2 regions of the Pseudoalteromonas sp. 2CM28B genome follow, and region 1 is predicted to be linked to the other one. Evidence: riboswitches for the same ligand, from Rfam matches in the RefSeq annotation. Region 1 holds a riboswitch; the other holds the start of a gene.
The links. Region 1 has a riboswitch for thiamine pyrophosphate ahead of thiC (phosphomethylpyrimidine synthase ThiC). Riboswitches for the same ligand answer to the same signal wherever they lie in the genome.

Region 1 (16,509 bases):
ATTCAACAGTAATTTCACATGAGCTCAATAACTTAGCAGCGGAAAGTGGCTTTGTAGTTTCTGGGCAAACCATAGAAGCACACGGTAAATGTGACGCTTGTCGAGCATAGCTGAGCGACTATAGCTATACTTTACGTATCCCCCCTATCAGTACCAATTTAAGGATATATAATATGAATGTAGAGTTCATTAATCCCTTTTTATCTTCTTTGATGAATGTATTGAGCACCATGGCTAAAACTCAGTTAAAACCAGGTAAACCTCGCATTAAAACCGATGAAGTGGCCTGTGGTGATGTATCGGGATTAATTGGTATGGTTGGCCCCCAAACTCGCGGTTCATTTTCAATAACCTTCGACGAAAGTTTAGCGCTGACTATAATGGAACGTATGTTAGGTGAGAGACCTAACAGCGTAAATGAAGAAGTCACAGACATGGTCGGCGAAATAACCAATATGGTCACCGGTGGTGCTAAAAACCTATTAGGTGAAAAAGGCTATGACTTTGCCATGGCAACCCCCATTGTTGTGTCTGGTAAAAACCATACCATTACGCATAAAAGTGACGGCAAAAAAATTATTATGCCATTTACCAGTGATGCAGGTAATGCAAACATTGAAGTGAGCTTCGATAAGCTATGAGCTGGTCGCAAACCACGATTACATTAAAGCCTCGCTCGCGGGGCTTTCACTTAATTGATAACGACATACTGACTAAACTCCCACAGCTGAGCCAACTAAAAATAGGTTTATTACACTTATTTATTCAACACACCTCTGCCAGCTTAACCATTAATGAAAATGCCGATCCGACCGTGCGTATGGATATGGAAAGTCACTTCAATCAGTTTGTACCTGAGCGCCAGCCTTATTATCGTCATGACTATGAGGGCGATGATGATATGCCTGCTCATATTAAAACCAGCACTTTAGGTTGCGAGTTAATGATACCTATTAATAATGGTCAATTAGCGCTGGGGACTTGGCAAGGAATATACTTAGGCGAACATCGCGACCATGGCGGGGCTAGGCGTATTATTGCCACTTTGCAAGGCGAAACGTTTTAGAGCTAGGTTTTATAACACAGATCGTTCGCATCCATTGAGCACTTCAAATCGATAAAAATTATATAAATTAAATTTATAATGATTCACGTGTGGATTATTGTTTGCTATTTGAAAATGAATATCTGGAAAGTAAATAAGATTGGAGCGGTACACGAGGCTCGAACTCGTGACCTCGACCTTGGCAAGGTCGCGCTCTACCAACTGAGCTAGTACCGCATTATATGAAGGTTCTAGGTTCTAGGTTCTAGGTTCTAGGTTCTAGGTTCTAGGTTCTAGGTTCTAGGTTCTAGGTTCTATCAATATTAAACCTTGTTCCTTTAACCTTTCATCTTGAATCTTTATTTCTACTACAATTTCTTTTGGTGAGAAATTGGAGCGGCACACGAGGCTCGAACTCGTGACCTCGACCTTGGCAAGGTCGCGCTCTACCAACTGAGCTAGTGCCGCATTCAAAATAGTCAGTAATTTGTCTGTTGGTGCGCGACAAGTCGCGTCCTACATTCTGGCAACTGAGCTAGTGCCGCATTCAAAATAGTCAGTAATTTGTCCGTTGGTGCGCGACAAGTCGCGTCCTACATTCTGGCAACTGAGCTAGTGCCGCATTCTAGGTTCTAGGTTCTGTCAAAATTAAACCTTGTTCCTTTCATCTTGAATCTTTATTTCTACTACAATTTCTTTTGGTGAAAAATTGGAGCGGCACACGAGGCTCGAACTCGTGACCTCGACCTTGGCAAGGTCGCGCTCTACCAACTGAGCTAGTGCCGCATTCTAGGTTCTAGGTTCTATCAATATTAAACCTTGTTCCTTTAACCTTTCATCTTGAATCTTTAACTTAAGCTCAAATACACTAACCCCGCGGGGGTTATCGTCTTAAGCGGGGCAGGATTCTACAATAATTAGGGTGCTTTGCAAGTATTTTTTATAAATTAAAAAACTTTTCTCGGTAAACCTTTAATTCCATAATCGAATCTTTAATGTCGTCTAACGCTAAATGTGACCCTTTTTTATTCACTTGAGCCAATACATCTGGTTTCCAACGACGAGCAAGTTCTTTAATGGTACTTACATCTAAATTACGGTAATGAAAAAAGTCTTCAAGCTCACGCATATACTTATTCATAAAACGACGGTCTTGGCCTATTGAGTTACCACACATAGGTGAAGCACCCGCTGGCACCCATTGCTTTAAAAACGCGAGAGTTTGCTCAACGGCATAAGCTTCATCGAAAGTACTTGCCTTACAACGCGCTGTAAGCCCTGATTTGCCATGCTGAGTTGTACACCACTCATCCATACCATCAAGTAGTTCATCACTTTGATGAATGGCAATGGTTGGGCCTTCGGCTAATATATTCAGATCAGCGTCAGTGACAACAGTTGCAATTTCAAGTATTTTGTCAGTCTCTGGTTCAAGTCCGGTCATTTCCAGATCGAGCCAAATTAAATTTGATTTATTAATAGTCATAATTACCTTAAACGGTGCTTTTCTTTAGATCCAACGCATTTCGATATATCATATTAGCATCAACCGTCGAGCTAAAGCTTTTTTTGGCAAACTCGGCATTTAACTCAGGTTATAGGCCTCAAGTGGCAAAACAGAAAAAATTAAGTAAAGGCCAATCCCGTAGGATCAAGGCCAATCATCAAAAGCGCTTATCGAATGCCGATACAAAACCGGCAAAAGTCGGCGCGCAAGAATGGCAAACAGATAATTTAGGTCAAGTGGAAAATGCGATTGTTATTAGCCGCTTTGGACAACATGCCGATGTAGAAACACAAAACGGTGATGTATTACGTTGTAATATTCGTCGTACCGTATCGAACTTGGTTTGCGGCGATGAAGTATTGTTTCGCCGTGCAAAAGTAAGTGCAGGTGATTTAGCGGGTGTTATTGAAGCAACTCAAGAGCGCCGTTCACAACTCACGCGCCCCGATTTTTATGATGGGGTTAAAGTGATTGCCGCTAATATTGATCAAATTTTAATGGTTTCAGCGGTACTGCCAGAGTTTACCCCGAGCATTATTGATCGCTATTTAATTGCCTGTGAAGATATGGGTATCGAACCCATTTTAGTACTGAATAAAATTGATTTAATTGATGAAGCTGGTTTAAACGAAATACAACAAATCCTCGACATTTACCGTAAGCTTAATTATCAGGTGCTGCTAGTTAGTAATATAACTGGCGAAGGCATTAATGAGTTAAAAGAAGTACTTGCGGGCAAAAACAATATTTTTGTTGGTCAAAGTGGCGTGGGTAAATCTACCTTAGTTAACACTGTACTGCCGGATGCTGAAATTTTGACTAAAGAAGTATCTGAAAACAGCGGGCTTGGCCAGCACACCACCACGGTATCACGCCTTCATCATTTACCGAGCGGGGGTAATTTAATTGACTCACCGGGGATTCGTGAATTTGGCCTATGGCATTTAGATGTTGAACGCGTCACTTGGTGCTTTAAAGAATTTAGAGAATTTATAGGCGGATGCCGGTTTAGAGATTGTAAACATTTAAACGATCCGGGCTGTATAATTAAACAAGCGGTAGCCGATGGCGATATTTCAAAATTACGCTTTGAAAGCTACCACCGTATTTTAGAAACCATGGCCGATGGCCGTGCAGGCGCTCGTGCGCCCCGCGTATAATAAGGGAATAACCTGTGAGTTTAGATAAATTTAAAATCGCCATGCAGTATGCCATGCCAAAACACTTTATTTCTCGTGTGGTAGGTAAACTTGCTGCAGCAAAAGCCGGTGCGTTAACAACTACATTAATTAAATTATTTATTAAACAATATAAAATAGATATGAGCGAAGCTAAATATTCAGATCCGGCTCATTACAAAAGCTTTAATGAATTTTTTACCCGTCCGTTAAAAGACGGTGTGCGTCCTATGGTTGAAGATGACGATATTATTATTCATCCAGTAGACGGCGCAATTAGCCAACTAGGCGACATTGTTGATGGTCAACTTATTCAAGCTAAAGGCCACGATTACAGCTTACAAGCATTGTTAGGTGGATCACAAGACGACACAACCCCGTTTTTAGGCGGTAAATTTGCAACTATTTACTTAGCCCCAAAAGATTACCACCGGATTCATATGCCAATTGATGGCACGCTAAGCAAAATGATTTATGTACCGGGCGATTTATTTTCAGTAAACCCACTTACCGCTCAAAACGTACCAAATTTATTTGCCCGTAACGAGCGTGTAGTGGCTATTTTTGAAACTGAAATTGGTCCTTTAGCTATGGTCTTGGTAGGCGCAACCATTGTTGCCAGCATAGAAACTATTTGGGCTGGCACAGTAACTCCACCAGCTGGCAGTGATGTGTTTAGCTGGAACTACCCAACTAAAGGCGAAAACGCGATCACCCTTAAGAAAGGGGAAGAAATGGGTCGCTTTAAATTAGGCTCAACGGTTGTACTTGCATGGGGTGCGAACAAAGCAGAAATATTAGACGATCAACTCCCAGAGGTAGTTACTCGTTTAGGCACTGCCTTTGCAAAAATTGATGATTAATAGGTATTGTCAGTTCGAGCTTAAAAAAACACCGCGTTTATTTTCAATAACCGCGGTGTTTTCTTGTAAACGTAGAGCTTACTCACGTTAAAAGCCAAGCTTTTCATTACTCATACCCGCCACACTCTTTACACGCTAAATCCTTAGTCATCTTAAAATGCTGTTGCTTTAAGCTTAATGCGTCAAACGTTATAAACACATTCCCCTTAAAATGACCTAACAACATATTGAGGGTTAATTGTGCCTGCATTGACCCAACAATCCCAAGTAAAGGGCTAATTACCCCGGCATTACTACAATTTATAACCGGTGCATCACTACTTTGAGGGAAAACACAGCCGTAACATGGGCTGTCACTTTGTCTAAAATCAAACCCCATTAATTGCCCTTGAGTTGCCAGCGCAGCCCCTGTAATTAAGCGAGTGTTTTTAGCAATGCAATAGCGATTAACCGCATAGCGGGTACTAAAGTTATCAGAGCAATCAAGCACTATGTCGGCGTTTTTTAAGAGCAACGCACTATTGGTATCATCCAGCTTTTGAGTGTGGGTTATTATATTTATTTGATTGTTAAGGCTCGCAAGCACTTTTCTAGCCGCGCGAACTTTGTTTTGCCCCAAATGATTTACTTTATAGAGCACTTGGCGCTGTAAGTTAGACAGTTCAACTACATCGTCATCAATTAAAATAAGCGACCCAATGCCAGCTGCCGCTAAATACAGCAGCGCAGGACTACCTAAGCCACCTGCACCAACTACGGCAACCGTTGAACGTTTCAGCATTAACTGCCCGTCAAGCCCCACTTCATCAAGTAATATATGGCGGCTATAACGCAAGGTTTCTTTGTCATTTAACGTTTGCAACGTATCAGTCATGTTTTGTATTAATCGCGGTTTGCAGTGATCGAATTGCTGAAACATGATCAGACGCTTCACTAATGGCACGTACCACAGCTACGCTACCAACCCCCGTATTTGCTACTTCAGTTGCGCGGCTTAAATCAATACCGCCAATAGCGACTGTAGGGTAACTCTGCATAAGCGGTACAAATTTATTGAGCTTTTCAAGCCCTTGTATTTGCCCTGTCATGTCTTTGGTCGTCGTTGGGTAAATAGCACCAAACGCCATGTAGCTTGGGCGATAATTATGCGCGCGTAGCATTTCATAAAACCCATGGGTAGAGAGACCAAGTCGCAGGCCTGCTTCTTTTATAGCAACTAAGTTTGCACTCTCTAAGTCTTCTTGCCCTAAATGCACCCCATAGGCGCCATGTTTGATGGCAAGTTGCCAGTAATCATTTATAAATACCTGCGCATTATACTGCTCACCTAAGGTGACCGCTTTGGCAATCAGTTCATCTAGCTCATTCTGCGTTTTATTTTTAACACGAAGCTGAGCTGTTTTAATTCCTTGCTGTAAGCACTTTTCTAGCCATTCAATGCTATCAACCACGCCGTAGAGGCCAAGCTTTTTACTTTCACAGGCTGCAAAATCAGCAGCCATATTAAAATCAAGCGGCACATCAAAATCCAACTCATCACCTAACCAGCTACCCGGTTCAATCACCTGAGGGTAATGCGCTAAATCGGTAGGAAACTGCGTTTGTGCGACGGGCCCTATACCCTCGCCATAGCGAACTGATTGCTTTAAACCTTGGTTTATATAGGCTTTAGCTAAAATAAACGCATCTTTTAATGGGTAGTCTTTTGCAAGACACGCAGCAATTACCGACGCCATACTGCACCCTGTACCATGGCTATGTGGAACTTGAATTTTTTCATTACCTAGCCAATAGTCTTCACCGTTTTGTGTGCAGTAATCAATGCAATACCCGCTTGGGTAATCCCAATGTCCGCCTTTAATCACCACCGCTTTTGCGCCCCACGCCATCAGCTTACTCGCCGCTTCTTTAATCGCTGCAGGGCCAATTAAATACACACCCGTTAATAACTGTGTTTCGTGGGTATTTGGGGTAATTACATCCACCAGCGGTAATAAACATTCTTTTATTGCGCTTACGGTGTCTTCTTCTGTTAGTAAGTCACCGCTTGAGGCAATAGCCACAGGGTCATACACAATAACCGGCGGGGTTGGCCATTTGGTTTTGTAGTGGCTTATGTGCTCACTAATTAACTGAATTTGCTGCACATTAGCAAGCATGCCAATTTTTATCACTTTGGCTTTCATGTCTTTTTCAAGTGCAAGCAACTGAGATTCAATAATATCGGTAGACACTGCATTAATGGCCTCTACACCTAAGCTATTTTGAGCGGTAAGCGCGGTGATTGCTGTACAAGCATGTACACCAAAACTTTGCATTGCCTTGATATCGGCTTGAATACCCGCGCCGCCGCCGGAGTCTGAGCCAGCAATTGTCCACACTACGTTTGTCATATTTTTATTTCCTTACTGCTGATGCCAAAATGGCATACCCATTGTTGGGGTTGAGGGGGTTGCAACGTCTTTTTCGGGCATTGCTTTGGCATTGTATGCAAAGCGCCCTGCTTCTACCGCAACTTTAAATGCACGGCTCATAGTCACTGGGCAACCCGCCCCTGCAATGGCTGAATTTAATAATACCGCATCATATCCTAATTCAAGTGCTTGGCAGGCATGCGATGGTAAACCTAACCCAGCATCAACAATTAATGTTGTATTAGGCAGGCGCTCTCTAATGGTTTTTAAATTATAACTATTTAACAATCCTTTACCGGTGCCAATAGGCGCGCCCCACGGCATTAGCACCTCACAACCTAATTCATTTAAGCGCTGACACAGCACTAAATCATCAGTGCAATAAGGCAGTACTTTAAACCCATCATCAATCAATATTTTTGTGGCTTCAAGTAATGCAAATGGATCGGGCTGTAAATTATAGTCATCGCCTATTAATTCAAGTTTTATCCAATCGGTAGCAAATACTTCTCGGCACATTTTAGCTAGGTTAATAGCCTCTTTGACACTGTGGCATCCGGCAGTATTAGGCAGTATTTTTAAACCGGTGTTTTTAATTAATTGCCAAAAATCATTCCCTGCCGCCGCGTTTTGTTGTCGCCTAAGTGACACGGTGACTATTTCAGCACCTGAGGCTTTAATTGATTGCGTCATTATATCTGGTGATGGGTATAACGCAGATCCAATTAACAAGCGACTATTGATTGGCTCACCATAAATTGTTAAACAGTCTTTGCTTTGCATAGCACTATCCACCTTGGATAGGTGACAATAACTCAATACTGTCACCTTCGTTTATAACAACGTGGCTATGGCGACTCTGAGGAATAAACTCTCCATTTACAGCCACGGCATAAGGCGCCATTGCACCCACGTTTTTTACTATTTCCAGCAGCGCTTGGCTAGTCACATTTAAAAGCTCACCATTAATTGTAATGTTCATTTAATACTCACTCTATTTGCAATAATGCTTGTGCCACAAGCGCGGGGGCCAACATATAACCGTGGCGATACAAGCCATTGATACTGATAACCTTGCTCGTTTTTTTTACCTGTGGGCGATTATCGCTAAACGCTGGGCGTAAGCCTGTTTGAATATTTAATAATCGCGCTTCGGCAAAGCCACTGTGAACAGTGTAGGCCGCCGATAATAGTTCAAGGGTTGAGCGCACAGTTGCAGGACCTGTATCTTGCGATTCGATCTCCGTTGCCCCTATGACATATTCATGATTAGGTTTAGGTGCAATATAAATAGGGTAACGCGGATGCATTAACCGCACAGGCCGCGTTAAGTTAACTTCAGGGGCGTATAACCTTGCCACTTCCCCGCGCACACCTCGAAGTGGCTGTTCTTGCTTGGCTCCAAGCCCTCTGCAATCAATAATGTAATCAAACTCTCGATTATTCACTTTATTATCAAAAATACTGACGCGTTGATTAAATACAAACTTTACTTTACGTTTATTGAGGGTTTTAAAACTGGCTTTATAAAAAGCCTGATTATCAATTTGTCCTTCACCGGGTAAAAATAGTCCTTGATTAAAACGCCCTGTAAGCTCAGGTTCTAAATCCGCTATTTGCTGCGCATTAACCGCTTTGGCACTAAAATTTAGTAACGGCTTTATTCGCTGTGCAAAACTTTGTAAGTCGGCTTTATCTTGCGTATGAGCAACCACCAAGGTGCCCTGCTGTTGAAAGAACACCTCACTGTTTAACTCATCTAAAATAGCAGGCCAGCGAGCAATAGAATCTACTCCCAATAGCGCTAAATCATGTTCACACATAACCGATTCAGCTAGCGGTGCCAGCATAGCCGCCGCCACTTTACCCGCACTATTTTGGGTATGCTCATCATCAGCTTCAAATACAGTAATACGGTGCTGCTTACTTAATTCAAGCGCCGCCAACCGCCCTGCTAAACCAAAGCCCACCACAGCAATGTCATAAAACATAAACACTCCTACATTTAGCTGCGCGCTGCGGATCTCCGGCTTCGAGCAACAAGATGTTAAGATAAACATTTCGCTACTCGATTCTCGCAACTCGCAACCTATTTTATATTGCTTTATGGTAAATCTCTGAGCCTGTTTGCTTAAACTCTTCAGATTTGGCTTTCATCTCGGCTTCTACATCAACCATTTTGATTTCAATGGCATCACCTACGTTATTAGGATCAATACCGCGCGCTTCTAGATCTTTGGCGTAGTCACGTACTTCTTGGGTTATTTTCATCGAACAAAATTTAGGACCACACATGGAGCAAAAGTGGGCTACTTTTCCTGATTCTTGCGGCAGTGTTTCATCATGATATTCACGAGCGCGAACAGGGTCTAAACCAATGTTGAATTGGTCGTGCCATCTAAATTCAAAGCGTGCTTTTGATAAAGCATTGTCTCGCTCTTGTGCCCCGGGGTGACCCTTGGCTAAATCGGCGGCATGAGCGGCAATTTTGTAGGTGATAAGGCCTTCTTTAACGTCTTCTTTATTTGGCAAACCTAAATGTTCTTTCGGTGTTACATAACACAGCATGGCACAGCCATACCAAGCTATTTGCGCAGCCCCAATCCCTGAGGTTATATGGTCGTACCCTGGGGCAATATCGGTGGTGAGTGGGCCTAAGGTATAAAACGGTGCTTCATCACAATGTTTAAGTTGCTCTTCCATATTGGCTTTGATCATATGCATAGGCACATGCCCAGGGCCTTCTATGAACACTTGTACATCATGCTTCCAAGCTATTTTAGTCAGTTCGCCTAAGGTACGAAGCTCACTAAATTGCGCTTCATCGTTGGCATCGGCAATAGAGCCCGGGCGAAGGCCATCGCCTAGTGAAAAACACACATCGTATTGTTTTAAAATTTCACAAATATCTTCAAAGTGCGTGTATAAAAAGTTCTCTTTATGGTGCGCTAAACACCATTTGGCCATAATTGAGCCACCGCGCGACACAATACCGGTTACGCGTTTTGCTGTCATAGGGACATAGCGCAAAAGCACGCCGGCATGAATAGTAAAGTAGTCAACTCCCTGCTCTGCTTGTTCAATTAAGGTATCGCGGAATATTTCCCAGGTTAGGTCTTCCGCTACACCGTTTACTTTTTCAAGGGCCTGATAAATGGGTACAGTACCAATAGGGACTGGCGAATTACGCACTAGCCATTCACGGGTTTCGTGAATGTAACGTCCAGTTGATAAATCCATTACGGTGTCGGCGCCCCAACGGGTTGACCACACCATTTTTTCAACTTCTTCTTCGATAGATGAACCGACTGATGAATTACCAATATTGGCATTTACTTTAACTAAAAAGTTGCGACCAACAATCATAGGTTCGGTTTCTGGATGATTAATGTTGTTAGGTAAAATAGCGCGACCACGCGCTATTTCAGCACGCACAAATTCAGGAGTAATAAACTCAGGGATACTCGCTCCAAACGACTCCCCTTTATGTTGTGCCGCGAGAAGCTCTTTGCGTATTTGTGCGCGCCCCATGTTTTCACGTATAGCAACATACTCCATTTCAGGCGTAATAATTCCTTGGCGGGCATAGTGCATTTGCGTTACGTTTTTACCCGCTTTTGCACGGCGAATTTTTGGTAAATGCTCAAAGCGAATATGATCAAGCCCATCGTCAGCCATACGCTGCTGCGCAAACTGTGAGGTAACTGACTCAAGTACTTCGGTATCATTACGGCTCTCAATCCATTGTTCACGGTATTTATTAAGTCCCTTGCGCACATCCAATTTAAATTCAGGGCCGGTATACGGGCCTGATGTATCGTAAACACGCAGTGGTGCATTTGGCTCATACACTGGATTTTGTTCATCACCACCAATAAAAGTATCGCTTAATGTTATTTCGCGCATACCCACACGCACGCCTTGCTGGGTTCCTTCAACATACACTTTATGAGAGTTTGGGAATGGTTGACCCGTTAGGTTATAAATATAGTCAGATGCAGCAGCACGGGTTTCGCGGCGCGATGATTTGTTTGTAGTGTTTGACATGACTTACCTCATTGCTTAAGGGTTGTCTTGCCAGATATTCCGATGGAATAGAGAAAGATCGTAAAGTAGCTTTATGCCACTTTGCAGCCTAAATTGACGGGTTTGATGTTGTTGTACGCATAAAAAAGACGCACAAGCGTCCCGTTTAGGCAGCTTGTTCCCTACGCAGGTATTAACCTGATCAGGTTCACGGATCCCGCTTTCGCGATCTCAGCCTAAATAAAACTTAGGCACTCCGACAAGTAGTTAAATTGTTCGTTGATTTGATAATGTTTTAATCAAATCTGCTATGAGTGTACGCCAGTTGAAAACTCCCCGCAAGGGGCTGTTTTTCAAAATGTGTAAAATTTACTTAGGGATAAACACAAATTTTTGCTCGCCTTGCATCACCAATTTTTGGTCTTGCAGGTTAAGCTCGGCACCTTGCTTAAGCGCTTGTAAAAACTGCTGTTCAAACTCATCGAGTTCAGGGCCGCATGATTTGCGTGTCATTCCTAATTTACTTACGCTCAAGCTGCTATCTTCAAGCGAACCTTCACCAAAAAACTTATTGCATCCGGCAAAGCCATTTATTTGTAGCGCTTCTATAAAGCTCATTGATGCTTTAAAAGATGCGGGAATGGCCAAACCATCAACCTTTGATAATTGCCATTGTGTATATTTTAGCTGCTCAGTGGTAACTGTCCCTGTTGATGCGCAACCAACACATAAACCGATTACAAGCATCGGTATTGTTGCTAATTTCATGTTACTACTAACTTATTGTCTAATTAGTGTAATAGTATCAATATTTGTCAGATTTATCCGTTAAAAATGCATGTTTTAAATGTAAATTTTTGTTCTAAGCTAGTTTAAAAGCAGTGCTATTTGGAATTAAGCAATTGCTTGGAATAAGTTATCTATCTGTGGTGGTAAAAATGGACGACCTTTCTCGTTAACCGACGTACCTATTATTAAGGCATTGAGCATCACTTTTTCGTCTAATTTGCGAACTACCGTTTGTTTAAACGCAAATTTAAGGCGACTAATGCGTACAGGCTCTACTGCTACATAAAATTCATCCGCTGGCTTTAAAGACTGCTTGTAATCCATTTCACTGCGAAGTACCACTAAGTTAATTTTATCTTTGGCAAGTTGTGCAAAATCAACACCCTGTGCGTATAAAAACTCATGACGAGCGTGCTCCAGATAATTAAAATAAACACTATTATTTACAATACCTTGTAGGTCACACTCGTAGTCACGCACTTTAAAGTCTACTTTAAAGGTCATATTAGTAATCCCAATTATTTAACGTATAATTGCCGCGTTTATAGCACAAGTGTTGAAATAATTGCTACCATACAAGTCCCTAAAATGGAGTTAAGTAACCTAATGAACTTACGTTTGTCTTTAATTACAGCCACGTTATTACCCCTGTTCGCAGCACCTATCTATGCTAACGCAGATGACACCGAACTAGAGAAAATCATTGTTACCGGTGACTTTCAGCAAGAAAGCATTCAAACATTAAGCGCCAGTGCCAGCTTATTTTCTGAAAATGAAATGAATCAACGTGGTGCAACGTATTTAGACGAAATGTTAGCCAGTGCTGCCAATGTAAATTTTGCTGCTGGTGCGTCTCGCGGACGTTATATTCAAATTCGCGGTGTAGGTTTACGCTCGCAGTTTGTTGACCCGATAAACCCATCTGTGGGCTTAGTAATTGACGGTATTAATTATTCGGGCTTAGGTGGCAGTTCATTATTGTTTGATATTGACCAAGTAGAAATTTACCGCGGTCCTCAAGGTACACGTTTTGGTGCAGATGGCATGGCGGGCATGATCCAAATGCAATCAGCTAGTGCAACCAGCGATCCTAGCTTAAAGTTACATTTAGGTGCCGGCACTTATAACAGCCACGAAGCAGGCCTTGCTGCTAGTACAGGTTTAACAGATAACACCAGTGCCCGCGTTAGCTACTTTCGCAGAAAGTCTGACGGCTACGTAGACAACCTTTATTTAGATAAACCCACTCAAGATCAAGATGAGCAAGTTGCACGCTTTAAATTAAACAGCCAACTCACAGTTCATTTAAATTCAGAGCTAAACCTGCACTATATCGATATTAATAACGGCTACGATGCATTTACTCTTGATAATTCTCGTAACAGTCTTGCTGATCAACCAGGCGAAGATAACCAACAAAGTTATGCTGTTGGCCTGAATAATACTTACACTGGTTTTGATGCCTTTGATGTGAGCTTAAACCTTTCAGCCATTGATACTGAGCTTTTTTATAGTTTTGATGAAGACTGGGTGTGTAACGATACAAGTAAGCCGCAATTATGTGCCGCCGGGTTACATCCTGATGGTTATAGCTCAACAGATATTTATAGCCGCGATCGTGATGATCAAGCGCTCGATCTGCAGTTTAATGGTAAAGCAGGTAACTGGGTTGCGGGTATTTACTATCAAAACCGTGATGTTGACCTTGAGCGTCAATATACATGGTTAGCCAATCCGTTTTCTTCAACCTATGAAACTAATAACATTGCAGCTTATGGCCAATTAGCCACAGCAATAGGCCCAAAAACTACGCTTATTACTGGTTTACGAGTTGAGCAATATCAAGGTGATTACACCGATAGTAACGGCTTTATTGAAGAAACTGATGACGTAATGGTTGGTGGTAAGGTTGCACTTGAATACCAAGTAATTGATCGCACTATGATCTACGCAAGTATTACTCGTGGTTATAAAGCCGGTGGTATTAATTCAGAAGCGCTAGCAAAAGCAAAAGATGAAGGTTTAAGCTTAGATGCTGATTTTTTCAAACAGCATACCAGCTTTGATCCAGAGTACTTATGGAGTGGTGAGTTTGGTGTTAAAGGTTCATCGCTAGATGACAAGTTTACTCTGCGTTTAGCTGCTTTTTATATGCACCGCGATAATATTCAATTAAAGTCGTGGCAAGTATCAGATCAACAATTTACCGGTTATGTTGCCAATGCCAGCTCTGGTAGCAACTACGGTCTTGAAATTGAAGGTAGCTACTTACTTACTGATAATTTACTCATTAGTGGTAGTGCTGGCTATTTAGATACGAAAATAAACGACTTTGTCACTAAATCAGGCTTAAACCAAGATGGCCGTGAGCAAGCACAAGCGCCTAAATATCAATACGCATTTAGTGCACGCTACAATGTTACTGATGAGCTATATGCTATGTTAGGTGTTGAAGGTAAAGATGATTATTACTTCTCAGACAGCCATAATGCAAAAGCTCCAAACACAAACTTAGTGAATGTAAGCCTTGGCTACGAAGCAGAAAACTGGGCTGTTCGTGCATGGGCACGTAATGTGTTTGATGAAACCGTTCCAACTCGCGGTTTTGAATTTGGTAACAACCCGTTAGATGGTTATACAAGTCAAACTTACATTCAACTAGGTGAGCCACGTGTGGCCGGCGTTACGTTTACGCTTAATCTGTAATACAGCGAACCAGTTGTCAGATCGAGAATAGAAAACACCGCGTTTAATGCAAACGCGGTGTTTTTTTATCTGATAGCTGACCGCTTAAAGCTATTAGCTGCTTTAAGCTCTGGCCACATCAAACGCAATCACTTCTTTTATTTTTTGTTTATTGGTTGCTAGCATCACGAGTCTATCAATCCCTAATGCAACCCCTGCACATTGCTCTAAACCATGCTCTAATGCGGCAATTAAACGCGTATCCATAGGTACTTGTTTTAAGCCGTTAGCAGCACGGTAGGCGTTGTCTTCGTTAAACCTTTTTTCTTGCTCTTTAGCATTAGTGAGTTCATTAAAGCCGTTAGCCAGTTCCATATTTTTATAATAAAGCTCAAAGCGCCCTGCTACTCGCTGATCGTGTTCACAAATTTGTGCTAGTGCCGCTTGTGATGCCGGAAAGTGATACACAAAACATGGCTTATCTTGCCCTATTGTTGGCTCTACTTTCATACAAAATAATAATTGCAGCAAGGTATCTTTATGAGTCTCGTTTTTAGCAATATCAGCAAAGCCATGTTCGCATGCGAGTTGTTGTAACTTCGTGATAGATACAGTTAATGGATCGACCCCTAAAGCGCGTTCAAATGCCTTTTGGTAGGTAACGCGCTCTGCAGGCGCAACCTCAAGAATGAGCTGCATTAGCTCATCAATTTCGTCCATTAAAGCAAATTCGTCAAACCCAGGACGATACCATTCAAGCATAGTAAATTCAGGATTATGATGACTACCCGCTTCTTCATTTCTAAATGCCTTACAAAGCTGGAAAATAGCGCCTGAGCCGGCCGCTAACAAGCGTTTCATCGCAAACTCTGGAGATGTTTGCAAAAACAGGGGAAGCCCACCAGCGTGACCTGGGCCTACAAATGTAGTATTAAAGCTGGCTAAATGTACATCGGTTACACTGGCACCACTTAAACTCGGTGTTTCGACTTCCATTACATTACGCTCATAAAAGAATTCTCGAATGCTGCGCATAATTGTTGCGCGTTGCTTAAGTATTTCTATACTGGCACTCGGCGCCCAAAGATCTGCTGACATATTTTCTCCAAAAAAAATCCCAGCTTAAGCCGGGATTTAATTAATAAGGCGTGTTACTGCTTACTTAACACGGCTCACGTATTCACCATTACGAGTGTCTACTTTAATTACTTCGCCAATTTGTACGAATAATGGAACACGTACTACAGCACCTGTGCTAAGCGTTGCTGGTTTACCACCCGTGCCTGCTGTATCACCTTTAAGGCCAGGGTCGGTTTCAGTGATCTCAAGCTCAACAAAGTTTGGTGGAGTTACTGCAATTGGGCTGCCGTTCCATAATGTAATAGTACAAACATCGTTTTCAACTAACCATTTGCCAGCATCGCCCAGTGCTTTTTCGTCAGCAGCGATTTGTTCAAATGTTTCGTTGTTCATGAAATGCCAAAATTCACCGTCTGTGTATAGGTACGCTAAATCGGTATCCATTACATCAGCACCTTCAACCGATTCACCCGATTTAAAGGTTTTTTCAAGTACCTTGCCAGAGATAAGCTTACGGATACGAACACGGTTAAACGCTTGGCCTTTACCCGGTTTTACCATTTCATTTTCTAAGATACTGCAAGGTTCGCCGTCCATCATAATTTTTAGGCCGCCCTTGAACTCGTTGGTGCTATAATTCGCCATCGTTTCCTCTATTTATATTTTTCGAGTAATCTACGTGCCAATGATACAAAGAAATGAAGCAAATTTGCATAAAAACTGGCAAAAAGAATTAGCAAATGTAGTTACCTGCCCAAAAGTGTTGCTAGAAATGGTTGGTTTATCGAGCCAAGTCCATGAAAACGACATAAAAGCTCGTAGCTTGTTCCCTGTTCGTGTGCCATTGCCTTTTATAAAAAAAATTCGTCACGGCGATGAAAATGACCCTTTATTGCTGCAAGTTATGCCCCGCCATCAAGAA
Region 2 (16,509 bases), on a different contig from region 1:
CAATACCTAAAAGTTAATCTTAGGTTAAGTTAATTAGAGACCAGCACTAATTGCAAGGAATATAGCCCAGTAACTAAAAATAAAGACTGGGCTTTGTTTGTTTTAATACTTTAGTTGTACTATTTTACAATAAGGTCGTAATCAGTATCTAAAATATTAATTACTTCTTGGCGAGGATCTTCTGGAATTACAATCTCTTTACCAATGATTTTACTGGCAATGCCTACATAAGTGTTAGACACCTCAAGCATGACCGATTCTGGTAAAATAAAGTCTTTAGCAAGCTGCTCTCGCTCATCCATGCGGTCTTTATTTAACAGCACGTCACTTTCTGGCACAGTAGAAATTAATAACTGGCGGAACCCTTCTTTAGAGTTTTCGATTATTTTACCATCGCGGTAAGCCGCGCCATCCCATATGCGCGAAGAATCTGGGGTGCCTACTTCATCAATATAAATAAGCTGTTGGTTTCCGTCTAAATCCTCTACATAACCAAACTCAAATTTTGTATCTACAAATATTTGATCAAGCTTTGCCAGCTCTTCACTAATTAGCTTAAAGCCCTCAACCAATAGCTTTTCGTATTTAGTCACATCCTCTGCCGATTTAAAATTAAATACGTCTAAATTATCAGTGATATTAGCGCGCGTAATATTCACATCATCAACAGGTGGAATATCAGCCACGCCTTCGATAATACCTTTTGTAGAAGGGGTTATTAGTACGTTTTCAAGCTTTTGGTTTGCTCTTAAGCCCTCAGGTAAGTCTATGCCACAAAAGTTGCGAACCCCTTTACTGTAATCACGCCACATGCTGCCGGTTATATATTGGCGCGCAATTGCTTCTACTTTTACGGTGCTTGCTTTGCGCACAATCCATACATAAGGATGAGGAATATCAACAATGTGGTTACCCGCAAGGCCAGCTTTATCAAATAACTTAAACCAATGAGATGCAACAGAGTTAAGCGCAATACCTTTTCCCGGCACGCCGTTTAAGCCATTTTCGCCTTGCCAAATACAATCAAAAGCAGAAATACGGTCTGAAATAACCATAATTGCCAGCTCAGTTCCTTGCGGAACTTTATAGTTTTTTTCTTTAATGAGGCGTGCGCTGTCTTCATCTGTTAGCCAATAAACCGAACGAACTTTACCGCTGTGTACGGCACCTTTAGTGCGAATGGGTAAGTCATCGTTTACGTCTAAAACTTTATAGCTAGTCATGCTATCTCCGGGGTTAGGGATGCTCATAGAGCAAAGTATGGTATGGGGTTATAAGCGCTATATAATAAATCAGCCTACCCTAAAGCTCAATCAGCACTGAAAACTAAATAACCTGAACTCTGGTTAAGAGACTTCCTAGGGCGTGTTGTAATATGCTGAAATTTAAATTTATTTTCTCTAGCCAGAGATTTTCAATGAAAGTAAGGCGAATTTACGCGTCAATAGCTGGCCTATTGCAAGTAAACTCAACGCAGTTAGCGCTGAAAATAGCTGCTAGAGATAGGTTTATTACCCAGAGCTCAGGTTAAATAACCACGCAATATTTATATGCCTGTAATAATGCGGTAAACTTAGCGTGCTAACTAGAGGAGTAACGCTTGGACTACCTAACTGCGACCGCAAATAAAAAATACCTAATGTATATTTCGCAAAATTATTCATACGCTATTTTAAGGCCGCTTCAGGCGCAAATTTTAGCTCATGGTGGAGAAGTTCGGTGGTTTTTAGCGGGTAATGAAGTAAACCCCGACTTTTTAGATGATGATGAGCAGCAACTTCACTCTATAAAAGATGTACATACTTGGAAACCCGACGCAACTTTCGCCCCAGCTAACCTAATACCTACATTCATCCCAGGGATAAAAGTAGCTGTATTTCATGGTTTTGATGCTCATAAAAGAGATACAAATGGTGAAAAAGGGCATTTTGCAATCAGAGGATGCTTTGACCTGTATTGTACGCAAGGTCCAAATACCACCAGGCGGTTTGCAAAATCAGCCATAAAGCATGGTCACTTCAAAGTAGCTGAAACTGGCTGGCCAACTCTAGATCCCTTATTTACAGCACAAGCTGACAACCCATATGCAAGCAATGATGCACGCCCGACATTACTTATTTGTTCCACCTTTTCACACAGGCTCACACTTGCACCTAGGCTTTATGAGCAAATTAAGCACTTTAGTAAGCAAGGGAAATGGCGAATATTGGTGCAATTTCATCCTAAAATGCCACAGGAGTGGGTAGATAAATACAAAGCCTTAAGTAATGAAAACTTAACTTTTGTAGAAACCGACAATGTACTGCCTTTACTTAAAGCTGCAGATGTTATGCTGTGCGACACTTCTTCTGTCTTGCAAATGTTCTTATTACAAAATAAACCGGTAGTAACGTATAGAACGAGGCAGCCTTTCCCGCATTTATTAGATGTTACGCAAGCTTCAGAAGTAGAAAAAAATATTGATTACGCCCTTACATACCCACAGGAGCTAATGGCAGCAATTAGCAACTACTCTAAAGAGCTTCATCCTTATACCGATGGGCAATCTAGCCTGCGTGTACTTAATGCGACAAATGAATTTTTGCATAGCGATAATAATTTGAAACCTAAACCTCTAAACCTTATTAGGCAATTTAAAATGAGAAAAATGTTAAATTATTGGGGTTGGTAACACCACACTGTATGATTGAGCTTGATAATGTAACCTTTAAATGGCATAAAAATGATGCCAAGCCTACGCTAAATATCCCAACCCTTAGAATTGATAAAGGCGAGCATATTTTTTTACATGGTCCCAGCGGCGCCGGTAAATCAACCCTGCTTGCGCTACTGGCAGGTATAAACACACCAAGTAGTGGCAACATACGTATTTTAAATCGTGATTTAAATACACTTAGCAATACGCAAAGAGATGTATTTAGAGCGGAGAATATTGGCTATATTTTTCAAAACTTTAATTTATTACCGTATTTAACACCCATTGAGAATGTCACGCTTGGTTGTGAATTTTCAAAAAGCAGAAAACAAAAAGCCTTACAGCAAACAACAGAGCCCAAGCCAAGCTTACAAAAAGAAGCGATACGCTTATTAACAGCATTAGGCTTAAGTGAGCCTTATCATAGTAAAGATGTTGCCTCGCTCAGCATTGGTCAGCAACAGCGGGTTGCCGCCGCTCGCGCATTTATTGGCAGCCCAGAGCTTATAATTGCTGATGAGCCCACCTCGGCACTCGATACCGCAAATAGAGAAAGCTTTATAAAGCTGTTATTCGAACAGGCTAAGCGCGCCAACAGTACGTTAGTTTTTGTAAGCCATGACGAAACATTAAAACCGCTATTTAATCGTGCAATTAGCCTAGTTAGCTTACAGGAGCAGTTATGATCCTGACTAAGTTAGCTTATAAAAGTTTGCTAAATCGCCGAGCAAGTGTACTGCTCACATTGTTTACCATTGCCATTAGCGTGATGCTTTTACTAAGTATTGAGCGAATTCGCGTGGATGCTAAAACCAGCTTTAGTAATACCATCTCTGGGACAGACCTAATTGTAGGCGCCCGCACCGGCGATATTCAATTACTGCTTTCCTCTGTATTTAGAATAGGTTACGCAAATAATGGGGTGAGCTGGCAAAGTTATCAGTACATCGCAGCTCAGCGTGGTGTTAAATGGAGCATTCCTATTAGTTTAGGCGACAGCCACAAAGGCCAAGCTGTACTAGGTACAAGCCGCGATTACTTTACCCACTATCGCTTTGGTAAAAAACAAACGTTAAGTTTTCAACAAGGCCACGCGTTTGAGCATTTAAACCAGGTGGTACTTGGCAGCGATGTAGCGAGGCGTTTAGGGTATACGCTAGGTGATAACGTAGTAATCTCACACGGGATGGGTAATACGAGCTTTCATCATCATAAAGACAACCCGTTTACTGTTATCGGTATTTTAAACGCCACTGGCACGCCAGTAGATAAAACCTTACACATACCTCTAGCAGCTATTGATTTAATACATGGTGGTTCACACTCTGCGAATAATGAGCACGATGAGCGCGATGAGCGCGATGAGCACGATGAGCACGATGAGCACGATGAGCATAACAACCTAATCGGTGAGCCAAGTCAAATTACTGCGTTTTTAATGGGATTCGACTCGCCTTTATACACATTGCAAATTAGGCGTAATATCAACCAATACAAAAAAGAGCCACTTCTGGCCATTATGCCCACAGTGACCCTAAAAGAGCTGTGGCAAATGCTCGCCATTGTCGAAAAAGTACTCTTACTGTTTTCAGGCGTTGTTATATTAGTCAGTTTATTGGGTATGTTGACCACGCTACTGGCCAATTTAAATCAACGCCGAAGAGAGCTTGCTATATTGCGCTCAGTCGGCGCACGGCCATGGCAGCTATTTACACTAATAAGCATGGAGTCATTATTTACAACGTTATTAGGTTGCCTAGTTGGCTGTGGTTTGTATTATGGCGTTATGCTTATCAGTAGCAGCTATTTGCAAAGCCATGCAGGCATAAGCGTTAATATTGCCATGCTCTCTTACTATGAACTCACTTTAATAGGCGTTATTATGGCCGCTGGGTTTATAATTGGCTTAATACCAGCTACCCGCGCTTACTTTTATTCGCTTAGCGATGGTATGAGTATAAAAACTTAACTTTAGGAATTTCATGATACTTTTTAAATCCGCGCTTTATTACTGCACGCTAGTAAGCTGCCTACTTATTAGCTTTGTCAGTAGTGCAAACCCGCCGAAAGAAATTTTTTGGGAAGACTTAATCCCACAAGGGCATGTACAAATAGATACCCAAGCACAGGCTAACCACGAAGGCAGTGAACAAAACTGGGTGCAACCAGAGCTAGATGCTCCTGTGGTTGAAGCATTAAATGGCCAATCAGTGAGCTTACCGGGGTTTGTTGTCCCACTTGAGGGCGACAGTGAAGTCATTACAGAGTTTTTGCTTGTGCCATACTTTGGCGCGTGTATTCACGTACCGCCCCCGCCGCCAAATCAAATCGTTCATGTAACAGTAAAAGGCGGCGTCCCCATAGAGAGCCTGTATGATGCGATTGTTGTTACCGGCGTTATCAGTACCGAAACCTGGTCTGGTGAAATAGCCCAAGTGGGCTATAAAATGAAAGCCGTCGGTGTGGCGCCGTTTGAGCTATAACACGGCTATTTTTGGCAGTGCTTACAAAACACCGTACTGCGCTGCCCTAGTCTAATTTCTTCAAGTGGCGTTTTACACGTTACGCACGCCTCTCCTTTTCGTCCGTACACTAACAACTGTTGTGCAAAATAACCTGGTTTGCCATCACTTTGGGCAAAGTCTTTAAGGGTTGTACCGCCTTGTGTTATTGCCGCTGCTAGAGTGTCTTTAATAATAGGGATCAGGGTTTGATATCGCTTTAACGATACTTTTCCTGCTTCGCGTTTTGGGTGTATCCCCGCCTTAAATAACGACTCATTGGCATAAATATTACCTACGCCCACTACCACCGCGTTATCCATAATAAATTGCTTCACGGGGACTTTTTTATTTCGCGATTGCTCGTATACACGCTTTGCAAAAAAATCATCCGTAAGCGGCTCAGGGCCAAGTTTTGAGAGTAACTTATGAACATCCCCCGGTGCTTGCCATAAACAGCAACCAAACCGGCGAGGGTCGTGTAATCGCAGCGCCTTGTCATTACTAAGAACAAACTCAACATGATCATGCTTTTTAAGCGGCTCGCGTCTATCAACAACGCGCAAATTACCCGACATACCCAAATGTAAAATAGCACTCCCTAATTCGCAGTGCAGCAATAAATACTTTGCACGGCGCTCAATTCGCTCTACCCTCAACCCTTCTAACTGATAAACATCATCGGGCACAGGCCATCGCATGCTGGCATTATAAATATTTACCTTCGTCACTACCTGGTTTTCTACATGCGGGGTGATCCCCAGTCTACTTACTTCTACCTCTGGTAATTCAGGCATTAATGCAACTCACTTTTTGAAAAATCAACACTTGGAAATAACTGCTTTGCAGTCGCTAAATCAAGTCCCATCACGCGCTGGATATTTTTTTCCAACAAATAATACTTACCGTTACCTTTGTACAGTAAATAAACCCAAGGTAAGCGCTCACCAGCCAACTCAAAGGTGGCCACATACAATGGTGAGTTTGGATTAAATACAACAGACTCATTTACCTGCATCAACGCAGCCGTTTGCCAATGGTTAATTAGCTCAGCTAATTGCTGCTGTGATGCGTCCCACCTCACGGGCGTATTTTCTTTTAATGCGGTTGTACGCCAACTTGTACCAATACGTTCAATTTTCTGATCAACAAAGCTCAGTGTTAACACAAAACTTTGCAATGGCAGTACCGGTTGTAATGTAGGCTCGTCTTCGCCCCCTAAAAACTGCTTATGCCAGCCATTTAAAAAGAAGATCATAATCAACATCGAAAAAATAATAACGTTGTTCCAACCTTTGCGGCCCAGTCGCATATTTATACACCCAGTAAATTCAAGATTTTAAAGTGTAACTAAAACTTAATTGCACTGTCTATATGTTAAAGGCCACAGACTTTGGTAGAATATCGGCAAATTTAAAGGAGTTCCGTCAATGTCTATGTATGTAGTGGGCCATAAAATCCCAGATTCAGATTCTATTTGTGGTGCAATTGCACTTGCTTATTTAAAAAACCAAATCGATGAGCCAGCAATTCCAACACGCCTTGGTGAAGTGTCACCAGAAACTCAATTTATCCTAGATAAATTTGGCTTCGAAGCACCTGAGCTTAAATTAAGCTACGCTGGCGAAGATGTATATATTGTTGACCACACAGAAAAAACACAAGCACCAGATGATATCGACCAAGCACGTGTTGTTGGCGTAGTCGATCACCATAAACTAGGCGATTTAACGTCATCTACACCGCTTGAGTGTTGGATCCGTCCGGTAGGCTGTTCAAACACCATTATTAAAATGATGTATGACTTCTACAACGTAGAAATCCCTAAAGATATTGCTGGCATCATGCTATGTGCAATTTTAAGCGATACCGTTATTTTTAAATCGCCGACCTGTACAACGGCTGATATTAAATGTGTAGAAGCACTAGCAGAAATTGCCGGCATTGAAGACTTTAAAGAACTAGGCATGGACATGTTCCGTGTTAAGTCAGCTGTTGAAGACACCCCTGTGCGTGACTTAGTAATGCGTGACTTTAAAGACTTCAACATGAACGGTAACCTAGTCGGCATTGGCCAGCTAGAGGTTATTGACCTTGCAGTGTTTGACGAAATTAAAGCAGACTTAGAAGCCGATATTGCTAAGCTAAAAATTGAAGGCAACCGCCACTCAGTATTTTTACTGCTTACCGACATCATGAAAGAAGGCTCACAAATGCTGATCGCTTCAGATGATGCAAACCTTGTAGAGCAAGCTTACGGTGAAAAGCCGAGCGAAGATAAAGTATGGCTAGATGGCGTATTAAGCCGTAAAAAGCAAGTAGTGCCACCACTACAAGACGTGTTTGCCAAGCTGTAAGCTGTAAGTAAAAATAAATATTAAGCACCGCGTTTACCATAAACGCGGTGCTTTTTTATTGGTAGGCGTGAAGCTTGCTCACGTAAAAAAGAAAAAGCGTAAATAGATTTTATATCAACGCGCCAGCAAGCGAGGCGCCTATAAATGAATTTAACCACGATGCTAATTTTAGCTGTAGACATAGAGCTTACTTACGTTAGAAGCGCAGCTTCTCATGGCTTAACCCCGAGTTTAGCCCCGCAAATTACCGCATACTTTATTCACTGCACTCTTTACAGTTTATATCTTTAATCATTTTAAAATGCTGTTGCTTTAAGCTCAGCGCATCAAAGCTGATAAACACACTACCTCCAACATGCCCTAGCAGCATATTAAGCGTAAGCTGTGCCTGCATAGAGCCTATAATTCCTAACAGTGGGCTTATTACACCTGCATTACTACAATTTACAGTGGGAGCGGCGTCACTTTTTGCAAAAACACAGCCATAACATGGGCTATTGTTTTGCCTAAAATCAAAGCCCATAAGTTGCCCACTACTTGCAATCGCGGCACCTGCAATTAAAGGCAACTTATGAGTAAAGCAATAACGGTTAACACTGTAACGTGTGGCAAAACTATCAGAGCAATCAAGTACTATGTCGGCATTTTTTAAAAGCTCCTCTGCGTTGTTATCATCGAGCTTTTTACAATGCGTCACTATTTCTATTTGATTATTAAGGCTTGTTAATACTTTGCCAGCAGCGGTGACCTTGTTTTGCCCTAAGTGATTAACTTTATAAAGCACTTGGCGCTGCAAGTTAGAAAGCTCAACCGCATCATCATCTATTAAAATAAGTGTACCAATACCCGCCGCAGCTAAATACAAAAGTGCAGGGCTACCTAGCCCGCCAGCTCCCACTACTGCTACTGTGGCTGCCTTAAGTGCTAACTGCCCTTCTAGGCCCACTTCTTTTAATAATAAGTGGCGACTATAACGCAGGGTTTCTTTATCACTAAGCTTATTCATTAGGCTGGTTTATAGCACTTTTTAGCGCACTAATTGCTGCAATATAATCATCCGCTTCACTAATCGCTCGTACAACCGCAACACTGCCTACTCCTGTATTTGCAACCTCGCTTGCGCGGGTTAAATCTATGCCGCCAATGGCAACTGTTGGGTAGCTTTGCATTAATGGCACACACTTTTTAAGTTTATCGAGACCTTGTATCTGGCCGCTCATATCTTTGGTCGTGGTTGGGTAAATAGCACCAAATGCCATATAACTTGGTCGATAGTTGTGGGCACGTAACATTTCGTAAAAACCATGGGTAGAAAGCCCAAGCCTTAAACCTGCTTCTTTAATCGCGGCTAAATTAGCGGTTTCTAAATCTTCTTGGCCTAAGTGTACGCCGTAGGCACCGTGCTTTATTGCCAACTGCCAGTAGTCGTTTATAAATACGTGAGCGTGGTACTTTTTACCCAGCTCTACGGCCTGCTTAATTAACTCATCAAGCTCAAGGTCGGTTTTATTTTTAACGCGAAGCTGCGCCGTAGTAATACCTTGCTGCAAACATTTATCTAGCCAATCTAGGCTATCGACCACAGCATACAAGCCCAGCTTTTTGCTCTCACAAGGTGCAAAATCAGCCGCCATATTAAATTCCAGCGGCACATCAAAATCAAGCTCATCACCAAGCCAGCTACCAGGCTCAATTACTTGCGGGTAGTCATCTAACTGTGTAGGAAAAGCAGTATGTGCAACAGGGCCTATTCCTTCTCCGTATCTAACCGACTGCTTTAAGCCCTGATTTATATAAGCTTTAGCTAAAATAAAAGCATCTTTTAGGGGGTAGTCTTTTGCTAAACACGCGGCAATAACCGAGGCCATGCTACAACCTGTACCATGACTATGAGGGCTTTGAATTTTTTTATTACCAAGCCAATACTCTTCGCCGTTTTGTGTGCAGTAATCTATACAATAACCTGTTGGGTAATCCCAGTGCCCGCCTTTAATAACAACCGCTTTTGCGCCCCAGCTTAATAGCTTTTTAGCAGCGTCTTTCACGGCGCTTGGGCCAATTAAATATACGCCTGTTAATAATTGCGTTTCGTGCGTGTTAGGCGTTATTACATCCACCAGCGGCATTAAGCATTCTTTAATGGCACTTACGGTATCTTCCTCTGTTAATACATCACCACTTGAAGCAATTGCAACGGGGTCGTAAACAATCACAGGCGGTACAGGCCATTTTGCCTTATAATGCGCTATATGCTCGCTTATTAATTGAATTTGCTGCACATTAGCCAGCATGCCAATTTTAATTACTTTGGCTTTCATATCGCTTTCGAGTGCGAGTAATTGCGATTCAATAATATCGGTAGATACCGCGTTAATGGCCTCTACACCTAAGCTATTTTGCGCCGTAAGCGCGGTAATTGCAGTACAACCATGCACGCCAAAACTTTGCATTGCTTTTATATCGGCTTGAATTCCTGCGCCACCACCTGAGTCTGAGCCTGCAATTGTCCACACTAAATTATTCATACTCTTTATTTCCTTACTGCTGATGCCAAAACGGCATACCCATTGTAGGGGTTGAGGGGGCTGCTAAGTCTTTTTCAGGCATTGCTTTGGCATTATACGCAAAGCGCCCAGCCTCTACCGCGGCTTTAAATGCACGGCTCATCGTAATTGGGCAGCCAGCCCCTGCTATCGCTGAATTTAATAATACCGCATCATACCCTAATTCAAGCGCTTGGCAGGCATGCGAAGGCAAACCAAGCCCTGCATCTACAATTAATGTTGTGTTTGGTAAGCGCTCACGAATTGTTTTTAAATTATAACTATTTAAAAGCCCCTTACCGGTGCCAATAGGCGCGCCCCAAGGCATAAGCACTTCACACCCTAGCTCGTTTAAACGCTGGCAAAGCACTAAATCATCGGTGCAGTAGGGTAATACTTTAAAGCCATCATTAATTAATATTTTTGTGGCTTCTAACAATGCGAATGGGTCGGGTTGTAAGTTGTAGTCATCACCTATTAGTTCAAGCTTAATCCAATCGGTTGCAAATACTTCACGGCACATTTTAGCAAGTGTTACGGCTTCTTTTACACTGTGGCACCCTGCGGTATTAGGCAGTATTTTAAGGCCTGTGTTTTTTATAAGCTGCCAAAAGTCATCCCCTGCGGCAGCGCTTTGCTGGCGCCTTAATGACACCGTTACTATTTGCGCACCAGAGGCTTTTATAGACTCTTCCATCACCGCTGGAGAGGGGTAAAGCGCCGAGCCTATTAATAAACGGCTATTTAGTTGCTCGCCATAAATAGTTAAGCAATCGTTACCTTGCATAATGCTACCCACCTTGAATAGGCGATAACAATTCAATGCTATCCCCTTCGTTAATTGTGGTGCTGGCGTGCAAACTTTGTGGAATAAATTCGCCATTTAGTGCCACCGCGAATGGAGGCTTTGCACCAAAATTTTGTAATACATCAACAAGCACTGCACTTTTAATAGTTAGCAGCTCACCATTAATTGTTATAGTCATTTATTACTCACCCTATTTGAGATAACGCATTAGCCACTAAGGTGGGCCCTAACATATAGCCATGACGATATAAGCCATTAATGCTAATTACGTTACCTGTTTTTAAAACCGCAGGGCGGTTATCGCTAAATGCGGGGCGTAACCCGCTTTGAATATTTAACAGCCGCGCTTCGGCAAACCCGCTGTGCACAGTGTAGGCCGCCGAAAGTAGCTCAAGCGTAGAGCGCACCGTTGCAGGGCCGCTATCATCAGACTCTATTTCAGTTGCACCAATTACATACTCATTATTAGGTTTTGGCGCTATATAAATTGGGTAGCGCGGGTGCATTAAACGTACCGGCCGCGTTAAATTAACCTCAGGTGCATGTAATCTAGCCACTTCACCGCGTACCCCTCTAAGGTGTTTATCGCCTTTAGCACCTAAGCCACGACAGTCAATAATGTAATCAAACCCGCGGTTATTCACCTCGCCGTTTTGAATGCTAACGCGTTGGTTAAAAACAAACTTAACCTTACGTTTATTAAGCATGGTAAAGCTTGCTTTATAAAAGGCCTGGTTATCTATTTGCCCTTCGCAGGGTAAAAACACACCTTGGTTAAAACGATTAGCTAATTCGGGTTCTAACTGCGTTATTTGCTGAGCATTTAACGCCTGCGCGCTGTGCCCTGCTATAGGCTTTATTCGCTGACTAAAGCTTTGTAAATCGCCTTTATCTTGCTGGTGCGCCACGACCAGCGTGCCTTTTTGCTGATAAAAAACCTCGCCTTCAAGCTCGCTCACTATCTCTGGCCAGCGCTTGAGTGAATTTAGCCCCATGATGGCTAAATCCGTTTCACACAATACCGACTCAGCAAGCGGAGCAAGCATTGCCGCAGCCACTTTACCGGCACTATTTTGTGTTTGTTCGTCACTGGCTTCAAACACGGTTACATGATGCGACTTACTAAGCTCAAGGGCAGCTAAGCGCCCTGCTAAACCAAACCCCACAACAGCAATGTTGTAAAACATAAAACCTCCTTTTAATAACAGGCTAGCAGCCATAAGCCGCTAACCTGTTATTGGCTTATATTGCTTTGTGGTAAATTTCTGAGCCCGTTTGTTTAAACTCTTCAGATTTAGCTTTCATTTGCGCTTCTACATCAACCATTTTGATCTCAATTGCATCACCAACATTGTTAGGATCGATCCCGCGTGATTCGAGATCTTTTGCGTAATCGCGTACCTCTTGGGTAATTTTCATTGAGCAAAATTTAGGGCCGCACATAGAGCAAAAGTGCGCTACTTTGCCAGACTCTTGCGGTAGGGTTTCGTCGTGATATTCACGGGCACGTTCTGGGTCTAAACCAATGTTAAATTGGTCGTGCCATCTAAATTCAAAGCGCGCTTTTGATAATGCATTATCGCGCTCTTGCGCGCCGGGGTGGCCTTTGGCTAAGTCGGCCGCATGTGCTGCAATTTTGTAGGTAATTAGGCCCTCTTTTACATCTTCTTTATTGGGCAAACCTAAATGCTCTTTTGGTGTTACATAACACAGCATGGCACAGCCGTACCACGCTATTTGTGCAGCGCCTATACCCGATGTTATATGGTCGTACCCTGGTGCTATATCGGTCGTTAATGGGCCTAATGTGTAAAAAGGCGCTTCGCCACAATGCTCTAATTGTTCATCCATATTGGCTTTAATCATGTGCATTGGCACGTGGCCTGGGCCTTCAATAAATACTTGTACATCGTGTTTCCACGCAATTTTTGTAAGCTCCCCTAACGTACGTAGCTCACTAAATTGCGCTTCGTCGTTGGCATCGGCAATCGAGCCTGGACGAAGGCCATCTCCGAGCGAAAAACACACATCGTATTGTTTTAAAATTTCGCAAATATCTTCAAAGTGCGTATATAAAAAGTTTTCTTTATGGTGCGCTAAACACCACTTAGCCATAATTGAGCCACCGCGCGATACAATACCGGTTACACGCTTTGCCGTCATTGGCACGTAACGCAGCAATACACCGGCATGAATAGTAAAGTAATCAACACCCTGCTCGGCTTGTTCAATTAACGTATCGCGAAATATCTCCCACGTTAGGTCTTCGGCCACTCCGTTTACTTTTTCAAGCGCTTGATAAATTGGTACAGTGCCAATGGGTACAGGCGAGTTACGTACTACCCACTCGCGCGTTTCGTGAATATAACGCCCAGTTGATAAATCCATTACGGTATCGGCACCCCAGCGGGTAGACCACACCATTTTTTCTACTTCTTCTTCGATTGATGAGCTTACCGATGAATTACCAATATTCGCGTTAACTTTAACTAAAAAGTTACGGCCAACTATCATGGGCTCGGTTTCGGGGTGGTTAATATTATTTGGTAAAATAGCGCGACCGCGGGCTATTTCGTCGCGTACAAATTCAGGGGTAATAAAATCGGGAATACTCGCCCCAAACGATTCGCCTTTATGCTGTGCTGCTAGCAGCTCTTCTCTAATTTGTGCACGACCCATGTTTTCGCGTATGGCTACGTATTCCATTTCTGGGGTAATAATGCCTTGGCGAGCATAATGCATTTGCGTCACGTTTTTGCCTGCTTTACCACGGCGAATTTTAGGTAAATGATCAAAGCGAATATGATCAAGACCGTCATCGGCCATACGTTGCTGAGCAAATTGCGAAGTGACCGAGTCGAGCACTTCAGTGTCGTTGCGCTCTTTTATCCACTGCTCACGAAATTTAGGTAATCCCTTACGTACGTCTAACTCAAAGTTAGGGTCGGTATACGGGCCTGATGTATCGTAAACACGCAGTGGATCGTTTGGCTCATACACAGGGTTTTGCTCATCGCCACCAATAAACGTATCGCTTAATGTAATTTCGCGCATACCCACGCGTACACCGCTTTGGCTGCCCTCAACATACACTTTTTGTGAGCTTGGAAATGGCTGACCCGTTAAATTATAAATGTAATCTGACGCAGCAGCGCGCGTTTCTCGACGTGTAGACTTATTTGTAGTGTTTGACATGACTTACCTCATTGCTAAAGGGTTGTCTTGTCAGATATTCCATAAGGAATAGAGAAAGATCGTAAAGCAGTGGTTACGCTGCTTTGCGGCCTAAAATGGCTAGTTATTTTGTTGTGCGCATAAAAAAGACGCACAAGCGTCCCATTTTAGGCAGCTTGTTCCCTACGCAGGTTTTAACCTGATCAGGTTCACGGATCCCGCTTTCGCGATCTCAGCCTTAATTATTTAAGGCACTCCGACAAGTAAAATTATGTTCGTTGATTTGCTATTTTGATCAAATCAGCGTTGAGTGTACGCCAGTTAAAAATTGCCTGCAAGGGGCAGTTTTAAATACTCATGTCACTACTTTGCAATAAATAAAAAAGTTTGCTCGCCCTGCATAACTAACCGTGAGTCTTGCATGGTAAGCGTTGCACCTTCTCGTAGCGCTTGTAAAAACTGCTGCTCTAGCTCATCAACGTCTGCTCCGCACGACTTACGCGTCATGCCAAGTTTATTAACGCTAATACTGCTGTCTTTAAGCTCACCTTCACCAAAAAACTTATTACATCCTGCAAACCCGTTTACTTGCAACGCTTCAATAAAGCTCATTGATGCATTGTAAGAGGCCGGCACAGCTAAACCATCAACCTTTGATAGTTGCCATTGTGTGTACTTTAGCTGCTCAGTGGTCACCGTCCCTGTGGCTGTACAACCAATACATAAACCGATTAAAAGCATCGGTAGTGCTGCTAATTTCATGCTATTTCTAACTAAATATTTAATTACCGTAATAGTAACAATTTTTATGCGGTTTATCCGTTAAAAATGCATGTTTTAAATGTAAATTTTTGTTCTATGATAGTTTAGAGAGTGTTGAACTTTGCAGATTAAAACATTTACACATTATGGGCGCTTTAATTGCTTTGCTTGGTTTGTAACTTAGTGGGCTCGATAACAGCACCTGCGCTACCCGCTATTTACGATAAACAATCCCACTGCCTAGGCGCTGCTATAAAACAAACTAGGTTAAATTTAATCCCAAAGGTCACAGCCCCTAAAAATTATACCCGCTAATCTTGGGTGTAATTTTTAAATAAATTATCTATTTCGGGAGGTAAAAAAGGGCGCCCTTTTTCATTAACCGAAGTGCCTATAACCTTGGCTTGTAGCATTACTTTGTTGTCGTGTTTACGTACTAAGGTTTGCTTAAACGCAAACTTTATACGGCTTATACGCTCAGGTTCAACTGCTATATAAAATTCATCATCTGGTACAAGCGAATGTTTATAATCAACCTCACTGCGTATCACTACTAAGTTAACTTTTTGCTTTGCTAGCAGTGCAAAATCAACCCCATTTGCAAATAAAAACTCATGGCGAGCATGCTCTAAATAATTAAAGTACACACTGTTATTTACAATTCCTTGTAGGTCACATTCGTAATGGCGCACTTTAAAATCAACTTTAAAGGTCATATTAGTAATCCTGATTATTTAACGTATAATCGCTGCGTTATAACACAAGTATTAAAATAATTGCTACCATACGAGTCCCCAAAATGGAGTTAAGTAACCTAATGAACTTACGTTTGTCTTTAATTACTGCGGCGTTATTACCGCTAATTAGTACACCACTTATAGCAAACGCTGATGACAGCGACCTAGAACGAATTGTTGTTACAGGCGACTTTCAACGTGAAAGCATTCAAACATTAAGCGCTAGCGCTAGCCTATTTAGCAAAGATGAAATTAACCAACGTGGTGCAAGTTACTTAGACGAAATGCTAGGTAGTACAGCCAACGTAAACTTTACATCTGGTGCGTCTCGTGGTCGTTATATTCAAATTCGTGGAGTGGGACTTCGTTCACAATTTGTAGATCCAATTAACCCATCGGTTGGCTTAGTTATTGACGGCATTAACTACTCGGGTTTAGGTGGCAGCTCATTATTATTTGATATAGACCAGGTAGAAATTTACCGCGGCCCACAAGGCACTCGCTTTGGTGCAGACGGCATGGCCGGTATGATCCAAATGGAATCAGCTCAGGCAACTGCCGATCCTAGCTTAAAATTACAAGTGGGTATGGGTACTTATAACTCGCGCGAAGCAGGCCTTGCAGCAAGTACTGGATTAACCGAAGACACAAGTGCCCGCGTAAGCTACTTTCGTAGAAAATCAGACGGCTACGTCGATAACCTGTATTTAAACGATGAAACTCAAGAACAAGATGAGCAAGTAGCCCGCTTTAAATTAAACAGCCAACTTACTGAGCATTTAAACACAGAGTTAAACCTGCACTACATAGATATAAACAACGGTTACGATGCGTTCACGCTTGATAACAGCCGTAATAGTGTAGCCGACGAGCCTGGCCAAGATAATCAACAAAGCTACGCCATTGGTATTAATAATACCTACACAGGTTTT

Region 2: linked by a shared signal. The riboswitch ahead of thiC (phosphomethylpyrimidine synthase ThiC) and the one ahead of thiC (phosphomethylpyrimidine synthase ThiC) in region 1 are both predicted to bind thiamine pyrophosphate.

The regions. Positions count from the first base shown of each region.
Region 1 covers NZ_JALNTH010000010.1:39,157-55,665, forward strand. Annotated here, with positions in the region: gene MTN96_RS14985 (transcriptional repressor) at 1-110, shown strand, start outside; gene MTN96_RS14990 (chemotaxis protein CheX) at 174-641, shown strand; gene MTN96_RS14995 (secondary thiamine-phosphate synthase enzyme YjbQ) at 638-1,066, shown strand; tRNA gene MTN96_RS15000 (tRNA-Gly) at 1,207-1,282, opposite strand; tRNA gene MTN96_RS15005 (tRNA-Gly) at 1,438-1,513, opposite strand; tRNA gene MTN96_RS15010 (tRNA-Gly) at 1,756-1,831, opposite strand; gene orn (oligoribonuclease) at 1,986-2,531, opposite strand; gene rsgA (small ribosomal subunit biogenesis GTPase RsgA) at 2,654-3,712, shown strand; gene asd (archaetidylserine decarboxylase) at 3,727-4,593, shown strand; gene MTN96_RS15030 (HesA/MoeB/ThiF family protein) at 4,700-5,455, opposite strand; gene thiE (thiamine phosphate synthase) at 5,460-6,986, opposite strand; gene MTN96_RS15040 (thiazole synthase) at 6,999-7,790, opposite strand; gene thiS (sulfur carrier protein ThiS) at 7,795-7,989, opposite strand; gene MTN96_RS15050 (FAD-dependent oxidoreductase) at 7,997-8,998, opposite strand; gene thiC (phosphomethylpyrimidine synthase ThiC) at 9,102-11,054, opposite strand; TPP riboswitch at 11,196-11,302, opposite strand; gene MTN96_RS15060 (META domain-containing protein) at 11,403-11,801, opposite strand; gene MTN96_RS15065 (thioesterase family protein) at 11,928-12,326, opposite strand; gene MTN96_RS15070 (TonB-dependent receptor) at 12,429-14,528, shown strand; gene epmA (elongation factor P--(R)-beta-lysine ligase) at 14,631-15,605, opposite strand; gene efp (elongation factor P) at 15,666-16,232, opposite strand; gene epmB (EF-P beta-lysylation protein EpmB) at 16,273-16,509, shown strand, end outside.
Region 2 covers NZ_JALNTH010000060.1:8,809-25,317, reverse strand. Annotated here, with positions in the region: gene MTN96_RS34990 (phosphoribosylaminoimidazolesuccinocarboxamide synthase) at 120-1,223, opposite strand; gene MTN96_RS34985 (CDP-glycerol glycerophosphotransferase family protein) at 1,601-2,671, shown strand; gene MTN96_RS34980 (ABC transporter ATP-binding protein) at 2,683-3,381, shown strand; gene MTN96_RS34975 (ABC transporter permease) at 3,378-4,664, shown strand; gene MTN96_RS34970 (DUF3299 domain-containing protein) at 4,678-5,178, shown strand; gene mutM (bifunctional DNA-formamidopyrimidine glycosylase/DNA-(apurinic or apyrimidinic site) lyase) at 5,184-5,993, opposite strand; gene MTN96_RS34960 (hypothetical protein) at 5,993-6,508, opposite strand; gene MTN96_RS34955 (manganese-dependent inorganic pyrophosphatase) at 6,627-7,553, shown strand; gene MTN96_RS34950 (HesA/MoeB/ThiF family protein) at 7,810-8,559, opposite strand; gene thiE (thiamine phosphate synthase) at 8,552-10,078, opposite strand; gene MTN96_RS34940 (thiazole synthase) at 10,092-10,883, opposite strand; gene thiS (sulfur carrier protein ThiS) at 10,888-11,082, opposite strand; gene MTN96_RS34930 (FAD-dependent oxidoreductase) at 11,090-12,091, opposite strand; gene thiC (phosphomethylpyrimidine synthase ThiC) at 12,147-14,099, opposite strand; TPP riboswitch at 14,242-14,347, opposite strand; gene MTN96_RS34920 (META domain-containing protein) at 14,442-14,840, opposite strand; gene MTN96_RS34915 (thioesterase family protein) at 15,152-15,556, opposite strand; gene MTN96_RS34910 (TonB-dependent receptor) at 15,640-16,509, shown strand, end outside.